DNA from 3 places in the Massilia sp. CFBP9012 genome. Region 2 is predicted to be linked to each of the others. Evidence: riboswitches for the same ligand, from Rfam matches in the RefSeq annotation. Region 2 holds a riboswitch; each other region holds the start of a gene.

What was found. A riboswitch is a leader RNA that binds a small molecule or an ion and turns the genes downstream of it on or off. The one in region 2 is predicted to bind cobalamin.
Region 1: another riboswitch for cobalamin. It lies ahead of SOM61_RS13090 (cobaltochelatase subunit CobN); the one in region 2 lies ahead of SOM61_RS15790 (TonB-dependent receptor).
Region 3: another riboswitch for cobalamin. It lies ahead of SOM61_RS26170 (TonB-dependent receptor domain-containing protein); the one in region 2 lies ahead of SOM61_RS15790 (TonB-dependent receptor).

Annotation. Positions count from the first base shown of each region.
Region 1 covers NZ_JAXCWM010000007.1:92,813-100,586, reverse strand. The annotation lists gene SOM61_RS13095 (MFS transporter) at 1-1,024, opposite strand, end outside; cobalamin riboswitch at 1,184-1,403, shown strand; gene SOM61_RS13090 (cobaltochelatase subunit CobN) at 1,587-5,936, shown strand; gene SOM61_RS13085 (MotA/TolQ/ExbB proton channel family protein) at 5,933-6,376, shown strand; gene SOM61_RS13080 (DUF2149 domain-containing protein) at 6,373-6,690, shown strand; gene SOM61_RS13075 (TonB-dependent receptor) at 6,690-7,774, shown strand, end outside.
Region 2 covers NZ_JAXCWM010000008.1:329,646-337,419, forward strand. The annotation lists gene SOM61_RS15765 (ATP-binding protein) at 1-197, shown strand, start outside; gene SOM61_RS15770 (MFS transporter) at 194-1,405, shown strand; gene SOM61_RS15775 (hypothetical protein) at 1,480-1,824, opposite strand; gene SOM61_RS15780 (thiol:disulfide interchange protein DsbA/DsbL) at 1,821-2,483, opposite strand; gene SOM61_RS15785 (cobalamin-binding protein) at 2,633-3,511, opposite strand; gene SOM61_RS15790 (TonB-dependent receptor) at 3,516-5,468, opposite strand; cobalamin riboswitch at 5,538-5,777, opposite strand; gene SOM61_RS15795 (DODA-type extradiol aromatic ring-opening family dioxygenase) at 5,865-6,680, shown strand; gene ylqF (ribosome biogenesis GTPase YlqF) at 6,771-7,718, opposite strand.
Region 3 covers NZ_JAXCWM010000027.1:1,049-8,822, reverse strand. The annotation lists gene cobU (bifunctional adenosylcobinamide kinase/adenosylcobinamide-phosphate guanylyltransferase) at 1-263, opposite strand, end outside; gene SOM61_RS26190 (cobyrinic acid a,c-diamide synthase CobB) at 260-1,552, opposite strand; gene cobO (cob(I)yrinic acid a,c-diamide adenosyltransferase) at 1,546-2,172, opposite strand; gene SOM61_RS26180 (ABC transporter ATP-binding protein) at 2,169-2,948, opposite strand; gene SOM61_RS26175 (FecCD family ABC transporter permease) at 2,945-3,967, opposite strand; gene SOM61_RS26170 (TonB-dependent receptor domain-containing protein) at 4,029-5,882, opposite strand; cobalamin riboswitch at 5,948-6,179, opposite strand; gene SOM61_RS26165 (histidine phosphatase family protein) at 6,187-6,729, opposite strand; gene SOM61_RS26160 (adenosylcobinamide-GDP ribazoletransferase) at 6,729-7,511, opposite strand; gene cobT (nicotinate-nucleotide--dimethylbenzimidazole phosphoribosyltransferase) at 7,508-7,774, opposite strand, start outside.

The sequences.
Region 1 (7,774 bases), on a different contig from region 2:
TCCCGGCGATGAAGGCGGCGCCGCTCAGGCCCCACCAGAACACGGCCACGCCGAACAGCGTGGGCGGCACCAGCGCCGTCAGCGCCAGGGTCGCGCACGAGGCGCCAAAGCCCAGCAGCACCCACGGCATCCCGTGGCGCGGCGAGATCGCCGTGACGAACATGCCGCCGGCAATCATGCCGACGCCGGCCATCGCTTCCATGAAGCCCACTTGCGGTGCGCCGCCGCCGAAGTAGTCCTTGACCAGCAGCGGCACCAGCGTGAAGGCGGGCATGATCACCAGCACCACCGCGCCGAGCAGCAGGTACAGGCGGGCGAGGCCCGGGTTCGACGTCACCACCGCCAGGCCGGTGCGGAACTCGCGCCACAGGCCCTGCCGGTCATCAATCGCCACGCGCGGCTGCGGGATGCGCAGGAACAGCAGCGGCACGATGCCCAGCAGGGCGGTGCCGACGTCGATCCCCAGTGCCCACCCCATCGGCAGGATGCTGATCGCGAGCGCGCCGAGCGGCGCCGCGGCCACCGTCATCAAGGCCTGCACCGTCTGGCTCAGGCCCACGGCGCGCGGCAGGAAGCCCGGCGGCACCAGCATCGCCACGCTGGCCGCCGCGGCCGGCGCCTGGAAGGCCTGCATCGCGCTGCGGACCGTCAGCATCGTATACACCTGCCACAGCGCGACACTGTCGGAAAGGAATAGCGCGATCAGGACCACCATGCACAGCGCGCTCACCAGGTCGGCGCAGATCATCAGCAGGCGCCGGCTGTAGCGGTCGGCCAGGGTGCCGCCGAGCGGGCTTAAGACCGCCTGCGGCAGCAGGGCCGCGATGCCGGCCGTGGCCAATGCAGAGATGTCGCCGGTGGTGTCCGTGATCCACCACAGCAGCACGAACTGGGTCAGCGCGGAGCCGAGCAGCGACAGCGACTGGCCGGCGAAGATCAGGCCGTAGCGCAGCTTCCAGGGCGAGCCCGGGGCGATGGTCGGGGCGGTCAGGGAGGCTGGCGGCGGTGGTGAAACGGAGGTCATGGCGTGGGTCGGCGAGGATCGTGGAACATCGGATTGTGACCGGATTCGATGGCATTCCGGTGTCAGCCGGATGGAGATTCGGTGGAGATGCGGCGCTTGCCGCCGGCGCGGGCCGAAAAAATAATACGGTGACAACTGGTCGAAGTTGGCGGTAGAATCGCGCCCAATCAAGTGAATGGTGCCTTCCTGCTCGTCTGCAGGGAGGTGAAACGGGAAGCCGGTGACGTGCGCGATAGCCATCGCGCGCCAGTCCGGCGCAGCCCCCGCTGCTGTAAGCCTGACGACCGCGGTCGAACGCCACTGTGCCCCGCGCACGGGAAGGCAGGACCGGGGAAGGAAGACGGCGAGCCAGAAGACCGGCCATCCACGATGCATTCGTACGTCCCGGGGTGAGGGCGTGCCTGTTGGTTGTTCGCTGTTCCTTCTTTTGCTGCTCGTGCTATCGCCCATGCGGTCGTGCGCCCTCGTGGCGTGCGCGCACGCGTCCCTGTTCATCGCGGAAGGATGGCGGCTGCCTGTTGTCATGCGCGCTTTGGTGCGCAGCTAAAAGGTCGACGTTCACATGAACACGCTTTTCCTTGTCCGCATCTGCGCCGCATTGGCGTTCCTGCTCGCCTGCGCTTCCAGCAGCGCCGCGACCCTGTTCGCCGTGGTCACCGAGCGCGCAGCGCCGGGCGCCATCGAGGCCGCCCACCGCCACCTGGCCAGCCATCCGCGAGACCGCATCCTGCTGCGCACCCCGGCCCAGCTGATGGCGGCGGGTGAGCGCGACGTGGCAAAGTGGATCGCCGGCGCCGACACCATCCTGGCGGTGTCGCTGTTCGGCGACCCGGCGCGCCGCATGAAGGATGGGCTGGCGCGCCACGCCAGGCCAGCCACCGCGGTGCTGGCGCTGAACGGCGAGGCGACCCTGAACCTCATGACGCGCTCGCGCCACGGCAGCCTGGCCGGCTTTTCGCCCGAGCTGTTGCGCCAGCTGGCGGGCGAGGCGCCGCCGCCGGCCGCGTTGCAGGCGGCCGACGCCGATCCGGCCGCCCGCCACTGGCTGGCCGCGCGCCGCGTGTGGCAGGCGGGCGGCGTCGACAACACCACGGAGCTGATGCGGCACCTGCTCGCGCCAGGCACGCCCCTGGCCGCTCCGCAGCCCGAGCCCACCCTGCGCCTGCGCGCGGGACAGCGCGAGCTGCAGGACGCCGCCGCCTGGGGCAATGCTTCGAAGCTCGGCCTGCAGGACCGGCCGACCGTGGTCGTGCTCGACCTGGCGAATATGGATGGCGTGGTGCCCGCGGCGCTGTGCCGCCGCATCGAGCAACTGGGCCAGCCCTGCGTGCAGCTGCTCACGCGCTGGGGCGGCGCCTCGCGCGAAGCGCTCGAGCGCCTGCCGCAGCTGGTCGCGCCGGCCAAGCCTGCGGCGCTGGTGGTGCTGCAGGACTTCGTGGTTGGGGCCGCCGAGGGCCGTGTGGCGGTGGACGAAGCCTTCAAGCGCCTGGACATCCCGGTGTTCAAGGCGATTCGTCTGTCGGACCGCACCGCGATGCAGTGGCAGTTGTCGCCCGACGGCCTGCCGCCCGATTCGGTCCAGTACCGCGTGGCCCTGCCCGAGCTGCAGGGCATCAGCCAGCCGATGGTGGTGGCGGCCCTGGGCCAGCCTCAGCGCGACCGCCAGACCGGCATCGAGAACCGCCCGCCGGTGCTGCTGCCGGCCGAAGTCGACCGCCTGTCGGGGCGCGTGGCGCGCTGGCTGGCGCTGCGCGCCAAACCGAATGCCGACAAGAAGGTCGCGATGGTCTACTACAACCATCCGCCGGGCCGCCAGAACATCGGCGCCGACAACCTCAATGTGCCGGACACGCTGTTCGAGATGCTGCATGCCCTCAAGGCGGCCGGCTACACGGTCGGCGAGCTGCCGGCCTCGCCCGAGGCGCTGCTCGACATGATCATGGCGCGCGGCGTCAACCTGCCGGAAGACCGCGCCGCCCTGCGCGAGATGGCCGGCACCGTCAATGGCGTCACGGCCCAGGATTACGCGCGCTGGTTCGCGACCCTGTCGCCGCGGGTACGGGGCGAGATGCAGGACGGCCTGCTGGGGCGCCTGCATGCCGACGTGCTGGCGGCCGAAAAGGCCGGCGAGCGCGCGCTGGGTCGCAAGCAGGCCGAGACCGTGATCGAGGAGCTGCTGCACCTGGTAGAGGGCGTCGACCATCCGCAGCGCGTCCAGGCCACGCGCGACCTGCACGCGCTGGAAGAAGGGTATTTTGCCTGCCTGGACGACGTCAAGCCACGTCCATGCCAGTCGCTTGCTCCCCTTTATCGACGCCTGATCGGCTACGGCATCGAAGGCATGCGCGGCTGGGGCCCGGCGCCGGGCAAGGTGATGGTCGATGGCGGCAAGATGCTGGTGCCGGGCCTGGTGTTCGGCAACGTCTTCATCGGCCCGCAGCCGCCGCGCGGCTGGGAAGTGGACGAAGAACTGCTGCACGCAAACACCAGCATCACGCCGCCGCACCAGTTCCTGGGCTTCTATCACTGGATCCGCGACCGCTTCAAGGCCGACGCCGTGGTGCACGTGGGCCGCCACTCGACCTACGAATTCATGCCGGGCAAGGCCGTCGGCCTGTCGAGCGACGACTATCCGAGCCTGATCGCGAGCGACCTGCCGGGCATCTACCCGTATATCGTCGACGGCGTCGGCGAAGGCACGCAGGCCAAGCGCCGCGGCCTGGCCATCATCGTCGACCACCTGACGCCGCCGCTGGCCACCACGCCGCTGTACGACGAGCTGCTGTCGCTGCGCCAGATCGTCGAAAGCTTCGAGGCCGCGTCGTCCGAATCGCTCAAGACCCAGGCCGCGCAACTGATGCGCGAGCGCGTCGTGGCCCTGAACCTGCGCGCCGAGCTGGAGGCGTCGATGTCCGACGTGCTGGAGGTGCGCGGCATCGGCTTCGACGCGGCCGACGACGACCTGCTGGCGCACGAGATCGGCCACTATCTGACCAAGCTGCAGGAACGATTCATGCCGTACGGCCTGCACGTGTTCGGTCGCCCCTGGGACGAGAAATCGCTCGACCTGATGCTCGATTCGATGAAGAAGAGCGGCATCGACGATCCCGACGTCGCGCATAAGCTGCGCGATTCGCCGCGGCGCGAGATGGCGGCGTTGCTGGCCGGCCTGGATGGGCGCTACATCGAGCCGGGCAAGGGCAACGATCCGCTGCGCTCGCCCGAGGCGCTGCCGACCGGCCGCAACTTCCACGCGGTCGACGGCGACATCCTGCCGACCCAGCTCGGCTACGGCCTGGGCCGGCAGATGGCGGGGAAAGCCGCAGAAAGAGACAAAGTAGGCGAGGGCAGCGAAGGCATCATCCTGTGGGCGTCCGACGCAGTACGCGACGAAGGCGTGATGGTCGGCTTCGCACTGGCGATGATGGGTGCCGAGCCGGTGTGGAATGCACGCGGCATCGTCACCGATGTGAAGCTCACACCGGGCGCCGTCCGGCGCGATGCGGTGGTCACCACTTCCGGCCTGTTTCGCGACCTGTACCCGAACCTGATCCGCCTGATCGACCGCGCCGGCCGGCTGGCGCTGGCGGCGTCGGCGCAGACGCTGGTCGAGCAGGATCCATCGCTGCGCGAGGGTCTGCAGGCGGCGCTGGCGCCGATCGAAGGAGCAGCGTGGGGCAGCGAGCCGGCCACGAGCAATCGCGTGGCGCGCGAATGGCTGACCCGCCAGCGCGCGCTGGCGGCGGGCGGCATGGCGCCAGGCGAAGCCGGGCAGGCGGCCGCGCTGCGCGTGTTCGGCGATGCCCCGGGCGCCTACGGCACCGGCGTGAACCGCCTGGCCGAGCGCTCCGGCGCCTGGCGCGAGCGCGAGGAAATCGGCCGCGCCTACCGCAACCGCATGGGCCATGCCTATGGCCTGGATGCCGAAGGCGGCTCCAGTCACCGCGCCTTCGACGTGGCGCTGGACGGCATCCACCGCACCTATCACGGCCGCGCCAGCAATCTGTACGGCCTGCTCGACAACAACGATGCCTTCGACTACCTGGGCGGCCTGTCGCTGGCGGTCGAGACGCGCACTGGCCGCGTGCCGGACGCGCTGATCCTGCAGCATGCGCAACCGGGCCAGGCCGATGTCGAGCCGCTCGCCAGCGCCCTGCTGGGCGAGCTGCGTGGACGCTTCCTGAACCCGGCCTGGCTGCGCCCGCTGATGGACAACGGCTATTCCGGCGCGCGCACCATGGGCCAGGAATTCATCGAGAACCTGTGGGGCTGGCAGGTGACGCGACCCGACCTGGTCAAGAACTGGGCCTGGGACGAAGTGAAAGCCGTCTACTTTGACGACCGGCACAAGCTCGGCCTGCCCGAATTCCTGGGCCAGCGCCACAACGCGCACGTGAAGGCGCACATGCTGGCGGTGTTCATGGTGGCGGCCGAAAAAGGATTCTGGAAGACCGATCCCGAGACCATCCGCCGCATGGGCGGCGAACTGGCGCGCCTGGTGGCGGCCAATGGCTTGCCGGGTAGCGGACATACGGCGCCCGATCACCCGATGTGGGGCTGGCTGGCGCCGCAACTGGATGGAGCGGATGCGCAAAAGCTCGGCGTGACGCTTGCCAAGGCGCGTGGCGAGCTGCTGCCGGCAGTGGCCACGTCCATCCCTGCCGTCGCCGCCGCGGCGCAGCAAGCTGCAGCGCCTGACGCTGGTGAAGCGACCGAACCGGCGCCGCCGGCGCCCGCGCTGTTGCCTGAACCAATGCGCGTCTACGAACTGAAGCAGCAACCAGAACCCGCGCAGCCTCCTGCTTTACGCATCGTGCAGGTGCTGGCCATCCTGGCCGCCTGCCTCGCCCTGTTCTCGCTCGGCCTGTGGCGTGGCCGGCACATTCCTCAACCTCTCAGGAGTCATCCATGATCGAAACCCTTTCCTACGCCTGGCTGCACGACGCCGTCAGCTGGCTGCTCGCACCGTCCCTGGTGGCGCTGCTGGCCGGCTGCGCGATCGCGCTGGTCGAATCCGGCATCGCCGTCGGTGAACGCTTCCACGGCCTGGCCAGGTTGCGTGACAGTGGCGATGTCGAGGCGGTGCAGCGCATTGCGCGCCACCGCCTGGAGCGCGCCGACCTGCTGGCGCGCATCCCCCCGATGCTGGGCCTGATGGCCACCATCATCCCGCTCGGACCGGGCCTGGCGGCGCTGGGCGAAGGCGATCCGGCCAAGCTGGCCAGCGCCGTCACCGTCGCCTTCGACGCCACCGTGCTGGGCCTGGTGGCAGGCATCGGCGGCCTGGTGATCGGCAAGCTGCGCCGCCGCTGGTACGAAGAGACGCTGGACGCGATGGAGCCGCAGCCATGAGTGGGCGCGGCAGACTGCGTCTCTACCGCCACCTCGACGCGCGCTTCGACCAGAGCGACGAAGACCCACGCGCCAGCCTCGTCAACCTGGTCGACGTGATGCTGGTGTTTGCCTGCGGCCTGATCGCCGCCATCGCCGGCACGCAAGGGAGCCTGAAAACCCCGCAGCCAGTGGAGAAGGGCCGCCAGATCGAGCGGCCCGCCAGCGGCGTGACCCAGGACGGCAGCGGCTATGACCGCGTCGGCGAGGTATTCCGCGATCCCAAGACCGGCCAGCTGATGCTGATCGAACCTGCACAAACCAAGAACAAATAATGAACGCCATTTTCCAAGCCCGCCCGCTTGCCGCGGCCATCGCCCTGCTGTGCGCCACCAGCGCCTTCGCACAAGACCTTCCGACCGTGACGATTCGCGGTGCGGCTGGTGACGAAGGCCTGGCGCTCGACCGCCAGAACACCACCGGCAGCCGTCTGGACATCAGCACGCTCGACCTGCCGGCCAGCGCCGAGAGCCTGAGCGCGGCCACCATCGCCGCGCGTGGCGACCTGCTGGTCAAGGATGCGGTGACCCGCACTACCGGCCTGACCGACAGCAGCTCGCCCGGCAGCGGCATCAGCTATTCGGCGCGCGGCTTCAACGGCAACAACTCGATCGCGATGCTGGAGAACGGCCAGCGCCTGCTGGTCGGTTCCACCACCGCGACCTATCCGGCCGATCCCTGGGGCTACGAGACGATCGAAGTGCTGCGCGGCCCCGGTTCGGTGGTCCACGGCAGCGGCACCACCGGCGCCATCGTCAATGCCGTGCGCAAGGCGCCGCGCCGCGAATCCTCGCTCGAGATCCTGGGCGGCATCGGCGGAGGGGAATCGCTGCGCGCCGGTATCGGCGCCACCGGTGCGCTGGGCGAGCAGGGCGCCTTCCGCGTCGACGCCTACGCCGGCCGCAGCGACGGCTTCATCGACCGGGGCGAATCCCGCCACGGCAAGATCCTGACCAGCATGACGACCACCCTGGCGCCAGGCGTAACCCTGTACGCCCAGCTCGATCATGCCGAACAAGAGCCGATCCGCTACTTCGGCACGCCTCTGGTGAACGGCGGCTTGGCCGAACGGCTGCGCGACGAGAACTACAATGCCGGCGACGCCGTGCTGCGTTTCGTCGACGACAAGGCCGTCGCACGCCTGAACTGGCAAGTGACGCCGAACCTCGACATCAGCAACGAACTGGCTTACTTCAAGTCGCGCCGCGACTGGCGCAATATCGAATCGTATGCCTACGATCCGGTGCGCGACGTGGTGGACCGCAGCGACTATATCGGCATCCGCCACGACCAGGAACAGACCGCGAACCGCCTGGAGGCGCGCTGGAAGACCGGCGCCAACCAGGTCGTGGCGGGCTG
Region 2 (7,774 bases):
CCGGCATCCCCCTTGACGAGCGCGAGCGGATCTTCGACCCGTTCTACCGCCTCGACCGCAGCCGCGACCGCGCCACCGGCGGCTTCGGGCTCGGCCTGTCGATCGCGCAGAAGGCGGTGGTGTTGCATGGCGGGAGCTTGCATGTGGAAAGCTCGCCATTGGGCGGGGCACGCTTCGTGATTCGACTGCCGGCATGAACGAACGCCTGCTGATCGCGACGCTGTGCGGGCTGGGACTGCTGTCCACCGTCGGCGCCTCCCTGCCCTATCCGATGCTGGCGCCGCTGTTCGCCGATGGCGGCGTCAACGGCCTGAACAGCTTCCTCGGTCTGCCGCCCAAGCTGCTGCTGGGGATCGCGCTGATGATCAATCCGGTCGGCCTGCTGATCGGCAGCGCCGTGCTGGGCCCGCTGTCGGACGGCTTCGGCCGGCGCCGCGCCCTGCTCCTGACCACCGTCGGGGCGGCAGTGGGCCACCTGCTCACGGCCGTGGCGATGGTAGTGGAATCGTATCTGCTGTTCCTGGCCGCGCGTTTCTTCACCGGTCTGCTGGAGGGTAATGGCGCGGTGATGCGGGCGCTGGTCATCGAGCGCATCAAGGGGCCGCTGCGCAACCACGCGTTGTCGTGGCTGAACGGCTCGTTCAACCTCGGCTGGCTGGTGGGCCCGCTGCTGGCAGGCTTCACCATGGCCTTCGGTCCTGAGTTGCCTTTCTATATCGCCGCCGGCGCCCTGCTGCTGGGGACGGTGGGCGTGCTGGCGTCGATCCCGTCCACGCCGGCGCCGCCGCATTCGCACCGCTGGTGGACGGTGGCGCGCGACCGCCATGCGCTCACCCTGCTGCGCCATGGGCCGCTACGCACCCTGTTCACGGTGCACCTGGCGTATTGCTGCGGCGTCGCCGCGCTGTATGAATTCTTCCCGCTGTGGCTGGTGGACGTGGGCGGCTACGATGCGCGCCAGATCGCCGTCGTCAATATGGGCATGTGCGCGCTGATGACCACGGCCGCCCTGTTCGCCGGCCATGCCAGCCGGGTCGAGGGCCGCCTGCGCGCCGGCTGGTACGCGGCCATTGCCGCCGCCGCAGTGCTGTGCGTGGGCTTCGGCAACCTGTGGATCGGCATCGCCGGCATCGTCCTGTTCGGCGCGCCGCACGCTTTCTACAACACCGCCCTGCAAACCTGGTCGGCCGACGAGTTCGCGCAGCACGGCCAGGGTTCGGTCATGGCCCTGCTGTCCACGATCTTCTGCCTGGCAAATATCCTGATGGCGCTGGCCGGCGCCGTGCTCACGCTGATCGATACCCGGCTGGTGCTGGTGGTTGGCGGCCTGCTGACGGCCTGGGCTTCGGTGGCCCTGCGGCGCTGGAGCGCCCGCAGTCCCTGCCCGCACCTGGAAAGCACTTGACGCGCATCCGGACGTGAAAACGGCGTCCACTGGGGACGCCGTCTTGTCTTGCCGTCTTGTCTCGCCTTCTAGTATTACTTCCGGGTATCGATCCGGCCGTCGTGATCGGGCCGGGCGCGCACATGGGTCGCGCCGTACCACAGATGCTCCCACCAGTGATCGCGCGAACGCACGGTCAGCAGGCACTTCTGGTCGAACCCCTGTTTGAACACTTGATCGGGACAGAGGTTCGAAGCCATCGCATGGCGCTGGTTTTCGGCATTGACGAGCGCAATGCCGAGCCAGACGGTCGTCAGGACGAAGATGAGCGCGAGCGCCCACGCGACGTGATTCACGTTACTCGTCTCGAACAAGTTTTCCTCTTTGGGTCGGGACCCTTCGTAAATCTTGAGGATCTCGCCTTCGACTTTGTCGCTCATTTTTCCTTGGCTGCCTTCGCCACCAGTGCATCGAGGACCTGGCCGGTCGCCGTCATCAGCTGGCCCATGTCCTGGATCTTGTTCGATTGCGCCACCGTTGCCGGCGACACGACGTATTTGCCGTCGATAACGACGGTCGGGGTGCTGCTGGCTTTATACGCTTCGGCGATCTGCGGCAGGCGCTTGAGCTTGGTCTGCACGCCGAACGAGTTCCACGCTTCGAGGAACTTGGCCTTGTCCAGGCCGTTCGAGGTAGCCCAGGCGATGATGTCGTCGTCCTTCATCAGGCGCTTGCGCTCGACATGCACGGCGCGGAACACGCGATGATGGTACTCCTCCAGCTTGCCCATGGCGTCGAGCGTCAGGAACAGGCGTGCCTCAGGATCGCTGGCGCCCTGGAACGGCAGCGGGATGCGGCGCATCACGATGTTGTCACCCTGCTTTTTGACCCAGTTCACCAGGCTTGGTTCGAACGCATTGCACGCGCCGCAGTGGTAGGCGAAGAACTCGACCACTTCGACCTTCTTGCCCACGGTCTGGGTCGGCTGCGGGCTCGCGAGCACGGTGTATTCGGCGCCGACGCGTGGATCGGTTGGCGAAGCATTGGCGAAACCGGCAACCAGGGCAGCGGCAACGAGGGCGAAACGCAGGGTGCGCATAAAATCCTTCCAAAAGAATGAACGAACGACCGCGAGATTACCACTTTTTGCGGTTCCCCTGTCCCAGGAGCACGATTTTTTGCATTTGCTTACGGCTGAAACAGGGGCGTGGTGACTTTCAATCTACGCCGGCGGCATGAATAGTCAAGTCACCGGGGCCGGCGCCCACGCGCTTGTTCGAGCATCGCGCACAACTGCGCCGCACCCTCGGCCGTACGCGGCCCCGCCCGGTTAGTCAAATCGCCATCGATCGTGAAGATATTGTCACGCCGGACAGCGGTCATGCCCTTGAACGCCTGCCACATCTTCCCGCCGGGATCGTCGGGCTTGTCGCGCCCGCCGACCAGGATGACTTCGGGGTCGGCCTCGATCACCGCCTCGACGCCGACCTCCGGCGCGATCGTCTTCACCGCACCGAACAGATTGCGTCCGCCGCACAGGCGCACCATGTCGCTGGCGATGTGGTCGTCATTGAGCGTGTAGAGCGGCCGCGGCCACACCTGGTAGAACACGCCTACCTGCGGCCGGCTGGCGTAGCGCGCCTTGAGCGCCGCGATCCGGTCGCCATAGTCGCGCGCCGCCGCCTGGGCGGCCGGCTCGGTGCCGAGCAGCCGGCCCAGGCGCAGCAGGCTGTCGCCGATCTGGGCCAGCCGCCCCGGTTCGCTGTGGTAGACCGGGATCCCGAGCCGCTCCAGCTGCTCGACCTGCCGCGTCGGGTTGCCGCTGTGCCAGACCACGACCAGGTCGGGCTTGAGCGCCAGCAGGCGCTCGAAGTCGAGCTTGTTATAGCTGCCCACCTGGGGCAGCTTCTTGGCTGCCTCCGGGTAGTCGCTATAGTTGACGGCGCCGACCACGCGCGCCCCGCCGCCGGCCGCGTACAGCAGCTCGGTGACGTGCGGCGCCAGCGACACCACGCGCCGGGCCGGCTGCGCCAGCGTCACCGTGCGGCCGACGTCGTCGACCACCGTGACGCCGGCGCCGGCGAAGGCCGGCAGTACCGCCAGCACCAACCCGATCAGACGCTTCATGGCCTTAGAAATCGAAGCGCAGCGACAGTTTCAGTTGGCGGCCATCGCTTGGATAGATGCCGTCACGGCAGCTGAAGGCCTGGCTGTAGTACTGGCGATCGGCCAGGTTCAGGCCCGACACCGCCACCTCCCACGGGCCGAAACGGCGCGCATAGCGGGCGTCGATCGTGGTGAACGATGGAATGCGGGTGCTGCAACCGTTGGTGAAGTCGTTGCCGTAGCGCTGGCTGTCGACCCACTGGGCGCCGATGTCGGCGGTCTGGCCGTCGCCCGGCGTCCAGGCCAGGCGCGCGGTGACGACGTGCTTCGGCACCAGCACCATCTCGCGGCCGGCGTTGGGGCCGTCGCGGAACTCGGCCTGCACGTATTGCCATGAACCGGTCAGGCGCCAGGCGTCGGCGAACACGGCCTGCCCTTCCAGCTCCACGCCCTGGCGGCGGGTCGGGTCGAGGTTGGTGTTGGCGCCAAAGCCGATGGTCGGGTCGTAGTAGATCTCGTTGGTCAGGCGGTGGCGGAATACGCGCGCAGTCGCTTTACGCGCCTCGGTGCCGGCGGCCACGCCCAATTCCAGGTCGCGCGAGGTTTGCGGCTCCAGCACGTCCAGGGTCGAACGGTAGGAGTTCTCGTCGATGTTGGCGATGCGATAGCTGCGGCCGGCCTTGGCGAACACGGCTACCTGCGGCATCACGTCGATGCTGCCTTCCACGGTCCAGGCGTTGAGCGACTGCTTGCGATGCTCGCCCAGGACAGCCGGGAAAGCCAGCGGGTCGCTGTAGTCCTTCTCGAAGCGTTCATGGCGGCCGCCGACCGCCAGGCGGGCGTTGTGCGGGGCGTTCCAACGCAACTCGTCGCGCAGGTAGAAGGCTTTCGAGTCCTGGCGCGCGTCGCCCGCCGAATAGCTGGACGTGACCTTGCGGTCCCAGCGGATCAGGTCGATGCCGGTGACGAACTCGTTGCGCTTGTCACCGAAATCGACCGTGTGGCGCAGGCGTGGCGAGAACTGGGTTTGCTCGGCCTCGTAGGTCGATGCGGTCGTGCCCCACTCGGAGAAATAGGTCGACGCGACGTCGCGCTCGCGGTGCGACAGCTCGGCCGCCAGGTCGAAGGCGCCGACACGGTGCTCGACGAAGGCGGTCACGCGATCGGTGTCGAGCGAGCCGAAATCCTTTGGCGTATCGGTCTGGGTCGGAATGGTCAGGAACTGCGCTTCGCTCAGCGAACCTGGCAGGCGCGAGTCGGAACGCGAACTTTCGAAACGCAGGCCGGCGCGGCCGTTCGGCGCGTACGCATACTGCACGCCGCCACTGAAGCTGGTCTGCTCGTACTTGTTGTTGTCGCGGTAGTTATCGGTGCTGCGATCGGCCACGGCGGCATCGAACGACCATGGACCGGCGCCGTGGGTGATCGAGGCGCGCAGGTCTCGGTGGTCGAAGCGGCCGGCTTCGGCGAACAGCGAACTGTGCGTACCGGCGCTGCCGCCGCGGCGGGTGACGATATTGATCACGCCGCCGGTGGCGCCATCGCCGTACAGCACGCTGCTGCCGCCACGCGTGATCTCGATGCGCTCGACCGTGTCCAGGGGAATAGTCGACAGCACGGTGTGCGCCAGCTCGTTCTCGTTCAGGCGCACGCCGTCGACCAGCACCACCGTGTTCTGGGCGCTATTGGTGCCGAAGCCGCGCAGGTCGAGGCCGAAGTCGGACGAGCCGTCCAGGCTCTGACGGCCGAATACGCCGCCGATCTTGCGGATCGCCGCATTGACGTCAGTGGCGCCGGCGCTGCGGATCTGCTCGGCGGTGATGACGGTGGCGCCGATCGGCGTGGCCTGGGCCGGGAAGCGCGGGCCGGTGATGAGGACCGAAGGGACAGTGTCCTGGGCCGTGGCATAAGGGACGGACAGGACGAAGGCGCAAGCCAGTGCGAGTGGCGCGCGGCGCGGTGCGGCTGCAAAAATCATGATGAATGTGTTCTCGATAAAAGGCACCGGCCCGCGTCCCCGCAGGCCAGAGTCAACTAAAAGCGCCTGGCGCTTCCACCTGCCTTGGCCGGTATCCGGGCTGGCAAGCATGACGACCTCACCTTCCTGTGCGGCATGCACAGTGGTTATCGAGACCGCCTGCCACGCTGCACATGCAGGCGTGGCGCTTGTTGACCGTTGCGGGGGCAGCACACTTCCATGGCGGCGCGTGGCGCGGCCATGTCGTGTTTCCCGTTTAACTTCGCGCACCTGGATGTGCGCGAGAGCACCAAAACGGGGCGATTATACCTTGACAAGGTGCGGCCTGCCCGGCCGCCGGCAGCTTGCCGCGGGATCGGCTACCATCGTTGTTTTCATGCTTCATAAGGAGCTGCCATGGCACGTCTACCCACCTACTTCGTCTCGCACGGCGGCGGCCCCTGGCCGTGGATGCGCGAGCAGTACGGCACTGCTTACGACCAGCTGGCCGACTCGCTGGCAGCGCTGCGCGTCGAGGCTGGAGAGACGGTGCGCGCGGTGCTGGTCGTGACCGCCCACTGGGAGACGCCGCAGTTCATGGTGTCGTCGGGCACGGCGCCGGGCATGATCTACGACTACGGCGGCTTCCCGCCGCACACCTATAAGGTGAAGTACCCGGCGCCGGGCGAGCCGGCGCTGGCGCGGCGCGTGGCCGACCTGCTCGAGGCCGCGGGTCACCCGGCTACGCTGGACGCCGAACGCGGCTTCGACCATGGCACGTTCTCGATGCTGTACCCGGTCTATCCGGAAGCGCGCATGCCGGTGGTGCAGCTGTCGATCCGGCGCGACCTGGATCCGGCCACCCACCTGGCGGCGGGCCGCGCACTGGCGCCGCTGCGCGATGAGGGAATCCTGATCATCGGCAGCGGGCTGTCGTATCACAACCTGCGCCAATTCGGGCCGAATGGCCGCGAGGCGTCAAAGGCCTTCGATGGCTGGCTGCAGCACGCGCTGCTCGAACTCGAGCCGTCGCAGCGCGAACAAGCCTTGCTGCGCTGGGACACTGCGCCACAGGCACGGGCAGCGCATCCGCGCGAGGAACACCTGATACCGCTGATGGTGGCATTGGGGGCGGCCGAGCAAGAGGCGGCGGCCTGCGTCTATCATGAAGACGCGTTCATGGGGAATCTGGCGGTGTCGAGTTTCAGGTTCGGAGAGCCGCCGCAGGTTTAAGCAATCTGCTGCGCCGCCAGCACGTTGTACCCGCCTTCGCGGGTACAACGTGCTAAAGCTCACTCAGGGAACGCACACTGGTAGCGAGCCTTACGTCCCGCGCTTGCCGCGCGCCGCTTCCTCGGCCTTGGCGGCGGCCTTCTCGGCCGCGATGCGGGCCTTCTCGGCCACCTCGGCCTCGTGCTGGGCCAGGCTGGCAGCACGCGATTCGGGCGTTTCCAGGCTGATGCGGCCCAGCGCGCCCTGGCGATAGTCCTGCAACAGGGTGTGCGCCGCCTTCTCGTAGTCGTAGTCGCCGCCGCGCACGCGGAAGCCACGGCGCTGCGCCACACCCTCGACCACCGCCACGCCGTCCATGCCTTCGGTCTTGAAGCCGTAGCGTGCAGTCAGCAGCTGCGGGTAGCGCTGCAGCAGCAGTTCGCCCAGATATTCGGCCACTTCTTCCTCGACCAGCGCATTGGTGCCGATCGCGTGGCTGGCGGCCAGCATCAGGCCGTCGCTGGCCATGGCGATCTTCGGCCACAGCATGCCGGGGGTGTCGACCAGCACCACGTTCTTGTTCAGGTATAGGCGCTGCTGGGTCTTGGTCACGGCCGGCTCGTCGCCCACCTTGGCCACGCGCTTTTTCAGCAGCGCGTTCATCAGGGTCGACTTTCCGACGTTCGGAATACCCATGATCATGATCCGCAACGGCTTGGTCGGCACGCCGCGGTGCGGGGCCAGCGACAGGGCCAGCTCCGGGATGCGGGCGACGTCGGCCGGCTTCTTGGTCGTCATCGGATAGGCGGTCACGCCATCCTGGGCATCGTAATAGGCTTTCCAGGCGGCGGTCGCGTTCGGGTCGGCCAGGTCGATCTTGTTCAGGACCTTCAGGCAGGGGCGCTGGCGGAACTTGCGCAGCTGGTCTACCAGCGGGTTGCAGCTCGCCTCGGGCAGGCGCGCATCGAGGACCTCGATCACCAGATCGATGTTTTCCATCTGCTCGGCTGCTTCCTTCTTGGCCGCGTTCATGTGGCCAGGGAACCATTGTATCGACATGCTCAACTCTCTTAATCTTTCGTCCAAGGCGCTATTTTACGCTGAGCGTCGACACA
Region 3 (7,774 bases), on a different contig from region 2:
CACAGCGTCAGGCAATCGACCAGCACCAGGCGCTGCGGTGCGCACCAGTCGCGCAGCGTCTGCGCCAGCGCCAGTTCTTCTTCGACCGTCCGCCACTCGGGCGGGCGCCGCTCGCGGTGATGGGCGATGCGTGTGGCCATCTCGCCGTCGCCCGCGCGCGAGGTGGCGACATAGACGATCTCTTTGCCCGATTCGCGCGCCAGGCGTTCGGCGTAGGCGCTCTTGCCCGAGCGCGCCCCGCCAAAGACCAGGGTCACGCTCACGGCTGCGCTCCGAACAGCACCGCCACCGCACGCGGATTGGAAGGAAAATACCCGTGGAAGTAGGACGCGAACAGCGAGCCGACCCGGTAGGCGGCTTCGCCTTGCGTGCCGGTCCTCTGCTTCACGGTGTAGTCTTGTGGCGTCACCGGGGAGTCCAGCAATGAATAGTGGAAGGTATGGCCGCGGATCTCGCGCTGCGGCGTCGGCATCGCGTGCATGCCGAGTCCCCCCAGGCGCTTCTGCATCCTGACCTCGCCGGCGAGCAGCCCGGCCATCTCGAAGCGGCGTCCCTCGCCATCGGTCAGGCCATCGGCAAGCGCCATCATGCCGCCGCACTCGGCGACGATCGGGACGCCACGCGCGTGCACGTCACGGATCGAGTCGCGCCAGCGCTGGGCGGCCTGCAGCTCTGCGCCATGCAGCTCGGGATAGCCGCCCGGCAGATACACGGCGTCGGCATCGTCCGGCACCGCTTCATCGGACAACGGCGCGAAGTACGTGATGCGTGCACCGAGCTGCTCGAGCAAGTCAATGTTGGCAGGATAGACAAACACGAAGGATGGGTCGCGCGCGATCGCAATCGTGCGGCCCGCAAGCAGCGGTTCTACCGGCGCCGGGAGCGCGGAAGAGGGCGACAAAGCCGGCAGCGCATCCCAGGCCGCCTCATCGAAATCGATGCTGTCGGCCAGCGCATCCAGGATGCCGTCCAGCTCCTCGACCTCGCCCGGAACGACCAGGCCCAGATGACGCTCCGGCAGTGGCTCGTCCTGGCGCGCCAGGGTGCCGATCAGCGGGATGTCGCGCAGCGACTCCTTCACCATCGCCGCATGGCCGCTGCTGGCGACGCGGTTGGCGATCACGCCGGCCATCTCGACGGGGCCATAGTCGCGCAGGCCCTGCGCCACAGCGCCGGCAGTCTGCGCCATCGCCGATGCGTCCAGCACCGCCAGCACGGGAATCCCGAACTCGCGCGACAAGTCTGCCGCCGAGGGAGATCCGTCGTACAGGCCCATCACGCCTTCGACCAGGATCGCGTCCGCCTCGCGCGCGGCGTCGGCCAGGCGCTGGCGGCAGGCGTCGACGCCCACCATCCACAGGTCGAGGTTGTGGACCGGCGCGCCGCAGGCGCGTTCGAGCAGCATCGGGTCGATGAAGTCGGGACCGCACTTGAATACACGCACGCGCTTGCCCATGCGGACCAGCCGCCGCGCCAGCGCGGCCGTCACCGTCGTCTTGCCCTGGCCGGACGACATCGCCGCCACCAGGACGATACGGGCGCCCGTCACCATTCGGTCCCCGCCTGGGCCCCAATGCCCGACTTGAACGCGTGCTTGACCACATTCATCTCGGTGACGGTATCGGCCACTGCGATCAGTTCCGGTGGCGCGCCGCGGCCGGTGATCACCACGTGCTGCATCACCGGACGGTCGAGCAGGTCAGCGATCACGGTATGTACGTCGAGGTATTTGTATTTCAGGGCGATGTTCAGTTCATCCAGCACCACCATGCCAATCGAAGGATCGGACAGGAACTGCTTTGCCAGCGCCCAGGCTTGCCCGGCCTTGGCGATGTCGCGCTCGCGGTTCTGCGTTTCCCAGGTATAGCCTTCGCCCATCGCATGGAAGCTCACTTCGTCGGGAAAGCGGCGCAGGAAGGTTTCTTCGCCGGTCGACAGGGCGCCCTTGATGAACTGGACCACGCCCACCTTCATGCCATGGCCGAGCGCGCGCGCCACCATCCCGAACGCGCTCGAGCTCTTGCCCTTGCCGTTGCCGGTATTGACGATGACGATGCCGATTTCCTTGTCGGCAGAGGCGATTTTTGCGTCGATGACGGCCTTCTTGCGCTCCATGCGGGCGCGATGGCGGTCGTTCAGTGCGGCGGTCTGTTCTGGAGTCATGTCGGTCATGCGGAGCCCTCCTTGGGGATGAAGATGCGGCGGCCTTCGTGTTCGATCATGTCGATCGGATGGCCAAGGTAGTCGCCCAGCAGCGCAGGGCGCATGATCTGGTCGTTGGCGCCGGCGGTCCAGCGGCCGTCGCCCATCAGTAGTAGTGCATGGGTAGAAATGCGACTGGCCAGGTTCAGGTCGTGGCCGATCATGACCACAGTGCGGTTCTGCTCGCGGCACAGGCGGGCCAGCAGGCCCATCACGCTCACCTGGTGCGCTAGGTCGAGCGCATTGGCAGGCTCGTCGAGCAGCAGCAGCGGCGTCTGCTGCGCCAGCAGGGCGGCGATCGCCACGCGCTGGCGCTCGCCGCCGGACAGGGTGCGCACGTCGCGCGCGGCCAGGTCGTCCACTTCCATCGACGCCAGCGCCATCAGGGCGGCTTGATGGTCGTCGCTGCCCTCCCAGTAACGGTTGGCGTGGTAAGGGTGGCGCGCCGACAGCACGCTCTCCAGCACCGTATAGGCAAACGCGTCGTGGCGTGACTGGGCCAGGAAGGCGCGCTCGCGCGCCAGTTCGGTCAGCGGCCAGTCCGCCACGGGGCGACCGTTGACGTGCACCGATCCGCCGTTCGGCTGCTGCAGCCCGGCCAGGGTGCGCAGCAAGGTGCTCTTGCCGGCGCCGTTGCGGCCGATGATGCTCCAGCATTCGCCGGCGCGCGCGGTCCAGTCCAGGCTCCGCACCAGGGTGCGCTGGCCGATGGACAGCAGCAGGTCGTGGGTGGAGATTGAGTTCATTTGCGCAGGCGGTGCAACTGGTAGAGGAAGACCGGCGCGCCGATCATCGCCGTGATGGCGCCGACCGGCAACTGCTGCGGCGCGATGATCGTGCGCGCCAGCGTATCGCACAACACCAGGAAGGCGCCGCCGGCCAGCACGACGGCCGGGATCAAGACCCGGTGGTCGGGCCCGAAGGCGAAGCGGCAGGCATGCGGCACGATCAGGCCGACGAAGCCGATCGAGCCGGCGCTGGTGACCGCGCTCGCGGTGAGCAGGGCAGAGATAAAGAACAGGCCCTTGCGCAGCGCGCCGACGCGCACGCCCAGGGTCACTGCATTCTCTGCGTGCAGCGCGACCATATTCATGGCGCGCGCATTGCGCATGGCGAACAGCAGGCAACCGGCCAGCACCATCCAGGGCAGCAGGCGCAGCGGCGCGCCGGCCAGGTCGCCGATCAGCCAGAAGATCATGCTGCGCAGGCGCCCCTCGGGCGCGATCGACAGCATCAGGGTGACCACCGAGCCGCACAGGGCCGAGACGATCACGCCGGTCAGCAGCAGCATCGAGGCGCCGCCCTCGGCCGCCTGGCCGCTGCGCAGGTCGCGCCGGGCCAGCAGGTAGAGCAGCATGGCCACGCCGATGGCGCCGGCCAGCGCGGCGGCATCGACCATCAGCGTGGAGGCCATCAGGAGCAGCGCCAGCAGGGCGCCGACCGAGGCGCCGGACGAGACGCCCAGCACATAGGGGTCGGCCAGCGGATTGCGCAGCAGCGCCTGCATCATGAGGCCGGCCAGGGCCAGCGCGCCGCCGGTCGCGAACGCCACCAGCGCGCGGCTGGCGCGCAGCTCGAGCAGGGAGGCGGAGAGCGAATCGGACTGGCCGCTGGCGAGCTGGCGCAGGGCGTCGGGAATCTCGTCGAGCGGCACCCGGATCGATCCGGTCATGCCCGCGAACAGCAGGGTGGCAATGGAAAACGCCAGCATGGCGCCAACGATGAGTGTGGCGCGCTGGCGTAGCGGCGGGACGGATGCTTGCATGCTGGCCCTGTCGATTGATCGGATGCCCGCGGCCTGGTTGCTGCGGGCAGGGGGTTATAGCTTAACGGATGCCGTAGCGCAGGGCCGCAAACCAGGTGCGGCCGCTGGTGCCGTAGTTGCGCGCGATCTCGTACTGCTTGTCGGCGACGTTATCCAGGCGCATCAGCAGTGACCAGTCGTGCGTGAACTGCCAGGTCGTGTGCAGGTTCAGCAGCCCGTAGCCGCCGAGGCGGCGATTGTTGGCGGCGTCGTCGAAACGTTCGCCCGACACGGTCAGTTCAAGACCGGTCTTGAGCGTGCCCACCGTATAGTCGGCGCCGAAGTTGGCGTGCTTCTTCGCACGCCGCGCCAGTTGCTTGCCGGTGGTCTCGTCGCGCGGATCCTGCCAATCGAGGCTGGCGCGCAGGTCGACGCCCATCAGGCGGGTGCTGCCGGCCAGCGAGAAGCCTTCGAGCAGGCCTTCGTTGACGTTGTAGGCGCAGCTGCGGTTGACGCCATCCGGGCACGGGGTGCTCGACACGATCATGTCGGTCAGGCGGTTGTGGAAGTAGGTCGCGTCCAGCTGGTAGCCGTTGCCGTCGTAGCGCAGGCCCACTTCGCGGTTGCGGCCTTTTTCGGGCTTGTTGGTTTCCAGGCCGTAGCCGGGGAAGTACAGCTCGTTGAAGGTCGGGGCGCGGAAGCTGGTGCCGACGCTGGCGGTGGCGCGCAGGCCGTTGCCGAAGTCATAGCCATAGCCGGCGGCGCCGGTGTTCTTGCTGCCGTAGACCGAACGGTCGTGGCGCGCGCTGACGTCGACCAGGTGCTGGCCGCGCTTGGCCGAGTAGGCGGCCGCGTACGAGTTGGTGATGCGCGAGCGCCCCATCGACGGCACTTCTTCCTTGCGGTGCGTGTACAGCAGTTGCAGCGTGTCGCGGCCGATGGCGATGTCATTCTGCCAGCTGAACTCGTCCTGCTGGGTATCGATCTGGCTAACTCCGGATGGCGTCGCGTTGGTGATGTTGCCCGACTTGTCTTCCGAGCGCGCATACTGCAGCGTGCTGTGCCAGTTCGGCAGGACCTGGTTGCGCATGAAAACCGCGGCGGTATTCAGGTCGTTGTCGCTGTGGACGTCGTAGTTGGCGGTGCCGCTGTCGTACTGGCTGAACAGGCGGCTGACCAGGAACTGGGCGCCGATCTCGTGGCCCGGCGCGAGCGCCATCGTCACGCGGCCGTTGGCGTTGCGGCGGCGGTAGCCGTCTTCGTCCGGGTTGTAGCCCGAGGCGCCGGGGCGGGTGGACGAGAAGCCGTCCGAATCCTCGTAGCCGGCGCCGAAGGCGTAGCTGATGGCGTTCGGGCCGCCGCTGCTGCCGTAGATGCCAGCGTCGGCCTGGCGGGTGGCGTTGCTGCCCACGCCGACCGATCCTGTGACCACTGGGGCGCCTTCGCCCTTGCGGGTGAAGATCTGGATCACGCCGCCGATAGCGTCGGCGCCGTACAGGGTGCTGAGCGGACCGTAGACGATCTCGATGCGGTCGATGGCGCCCAGCGGGATGGCGTTCCAGCTGGCGGTGCCGGTGGTGGCCGAGCCGAAGCGCACGCCGTCGACCAGGACCACGGACTGGTTGGCGTTGGCGCCGCGGATGAAGACACTTGTGGTGGTGCCGGCCGCGCCGTTGCGCGAGATTTCGATGCCGCGCTGGCGGCGCAGGATGTCGGCCACCGAACCGGCGCCCGAGCGCGCGATTTCCGCGGCATCGATGACGGTGGTGTCGGCGATGACGTCCGCGGCACGCTGCGCGCTGCGGGTCGCGGTGACGACGACGGTGTCGGCGGTGGGGATGGCGTCAGGCGCTGGAGCGTCGGCGACGGCGGCGGACGAGATGACGGCGAGGGCGAGCGAGACCGCGGCGGCTTGCCGGGTTACTGGAAAGTTCATGAACTGTTTCTTATCAAAGGCAACCAGCCGACGTCCCCGTAGGCCAGATTGAACGGCATCGCGCGAAGCGACGCCACCTTTTGGCCGGTATCCGGGCTGACAAGTATGGCCGTCCGACCTTCCCATGCATGCGCACAGTGGTATGAGGGGACGGTTTGCAGCATGGCTCGTGGAGAGCATGCGGCACTTGCTTACCGTTGCGGGGGCAGCACACGTTGGCCCTTGATGGGGCTGCGTGTTTCCCGTTTAACTGCGACTGCGAACGCAGGCGCGAGCACCAAAACGCGCTCATTATAAGGTGTTGTCAGGTTTCCAGCATCATCACTTCGCCGTAGTCAATCCGGTGTGGCGCCTGGGCGGCGCGCAGCGCGGCATCGACCAGCGTGCCGCCGAGGTGCAGCGAGTGCATGAGGCGCATGGTGCCGGCATGGCAGATGATGATGGCCTGCGCATGTCCTTCGCGCCGGATGTCGGCATCGAAACCGGCCACGCGTGCGGCCACGTCCATCACGCTTTCGCCGCCGCCGGGACGGTAGTGCAGCAGGTCGGCGCTCCAGGCGTCGATCTCGTTGCGCGGGATGTCGTCCCAGCTGCGCATTTCCCAGGCGCCGAAGTCCATCTCGGCCAGGCGCGCGTCGAAGGCTGGCGCTGGCGAGAGCCGCTGCGCCAGGACCGCGCTGCGCGCGAGTGGACTGGCGTAGACCGGCATCGCGCCGGGCAGTCCCTGGTTCGCCAATGCTGCGTGCACCCGCTCGACGTCGGCTTCGTTCGCCGCCAGGTCGCTGCGGCCGTAGCAGTGCCCGGCCGGCACCTCGGGCCGCGGGTGGCGCACCAGGTAAATACGCATCAGGCCAGCGCGCCGTGGCCGAGCGTGGCGAGCACCGCGATATAGATGGCTACTTCGGCCAGCTGCTGCACGGCGCCGAGGCAATCGCCCGTATAGCCGCCCAGCCGGCGCGTGAACTTGCGCGCCAGCCAGCGCGTGGCCAGCATGGCTGCCAGCACCGAGGCGACGATTGCGGCCAGGTCGAGCAAGCCGAAGACCAACAGACCAAGCGCGGGTAGTAGCACGGTGAGCGTGGCAATGCCGAATTCCCGGTCGCTCATGCGCACCGCCAGCGGCTTGGCCTTGCCCTCGGCGCGGGCATATTCCATCTGCCAGATCAGGGACGTGGCGGCCAGTCGCGAGAGCGGATGGGCCAGCAGCAGGGCGCCGATGGCGCTGGCTGGCGGCAGGCTGGCAAGCGCGGCCAGCTTCGCGCCGAGCATGCACACGATGCCGATCGCGCCATAGGCGCCGACGCGCGAGTCCTTCATGATCTCGAGCGCGCGTTCCTTCGTCATGCCGCCGCCCAGGCCATCGCAGGTGTCGGCGAAGCCGTCTTCATGGAACGCGCCAGTAATATAGATCGTGGCGGCGGTGGACAGCACGGCGGCCACCGCCGCCGGCAACCACTGCGCCGCCACCAGATACACGGCCGCACCGATGACGCCTACCACCACGCCCACCAGCGGGAAGTAGCGCGATGCGTGGTTCAGCCAGGCCGGTTCGAAGCCCACCCAGCGCGGAATCGGCAGCCGCGTGAAGAACTGCAGCGCGATGAAGAACAGGCGCAGCTGGTGCGTCATGCCGAGCGTTCGCTCACTTGCGCCGAGGCGAAGGTGGCCATCTCGTTCAGGAAGTTGGCGGCGGCGTGCAGCAGGGGCACGGCGAGCGCGCTGCCGGTGCCTTCGCCCAGGCGCAGGTCGAGGTCGAGCAGCGGGCGGGCGCCGAGCTCCTCGAGCAGCAGGGCGTGGCCATGCTCGCCCGAGCAGTGCGAGAACACGCAGTAGTCGAGGATGTTCGGCTGCAGGCGCGCGGCGACCAGCAGCGCGCTGGTGACGATGAAGCC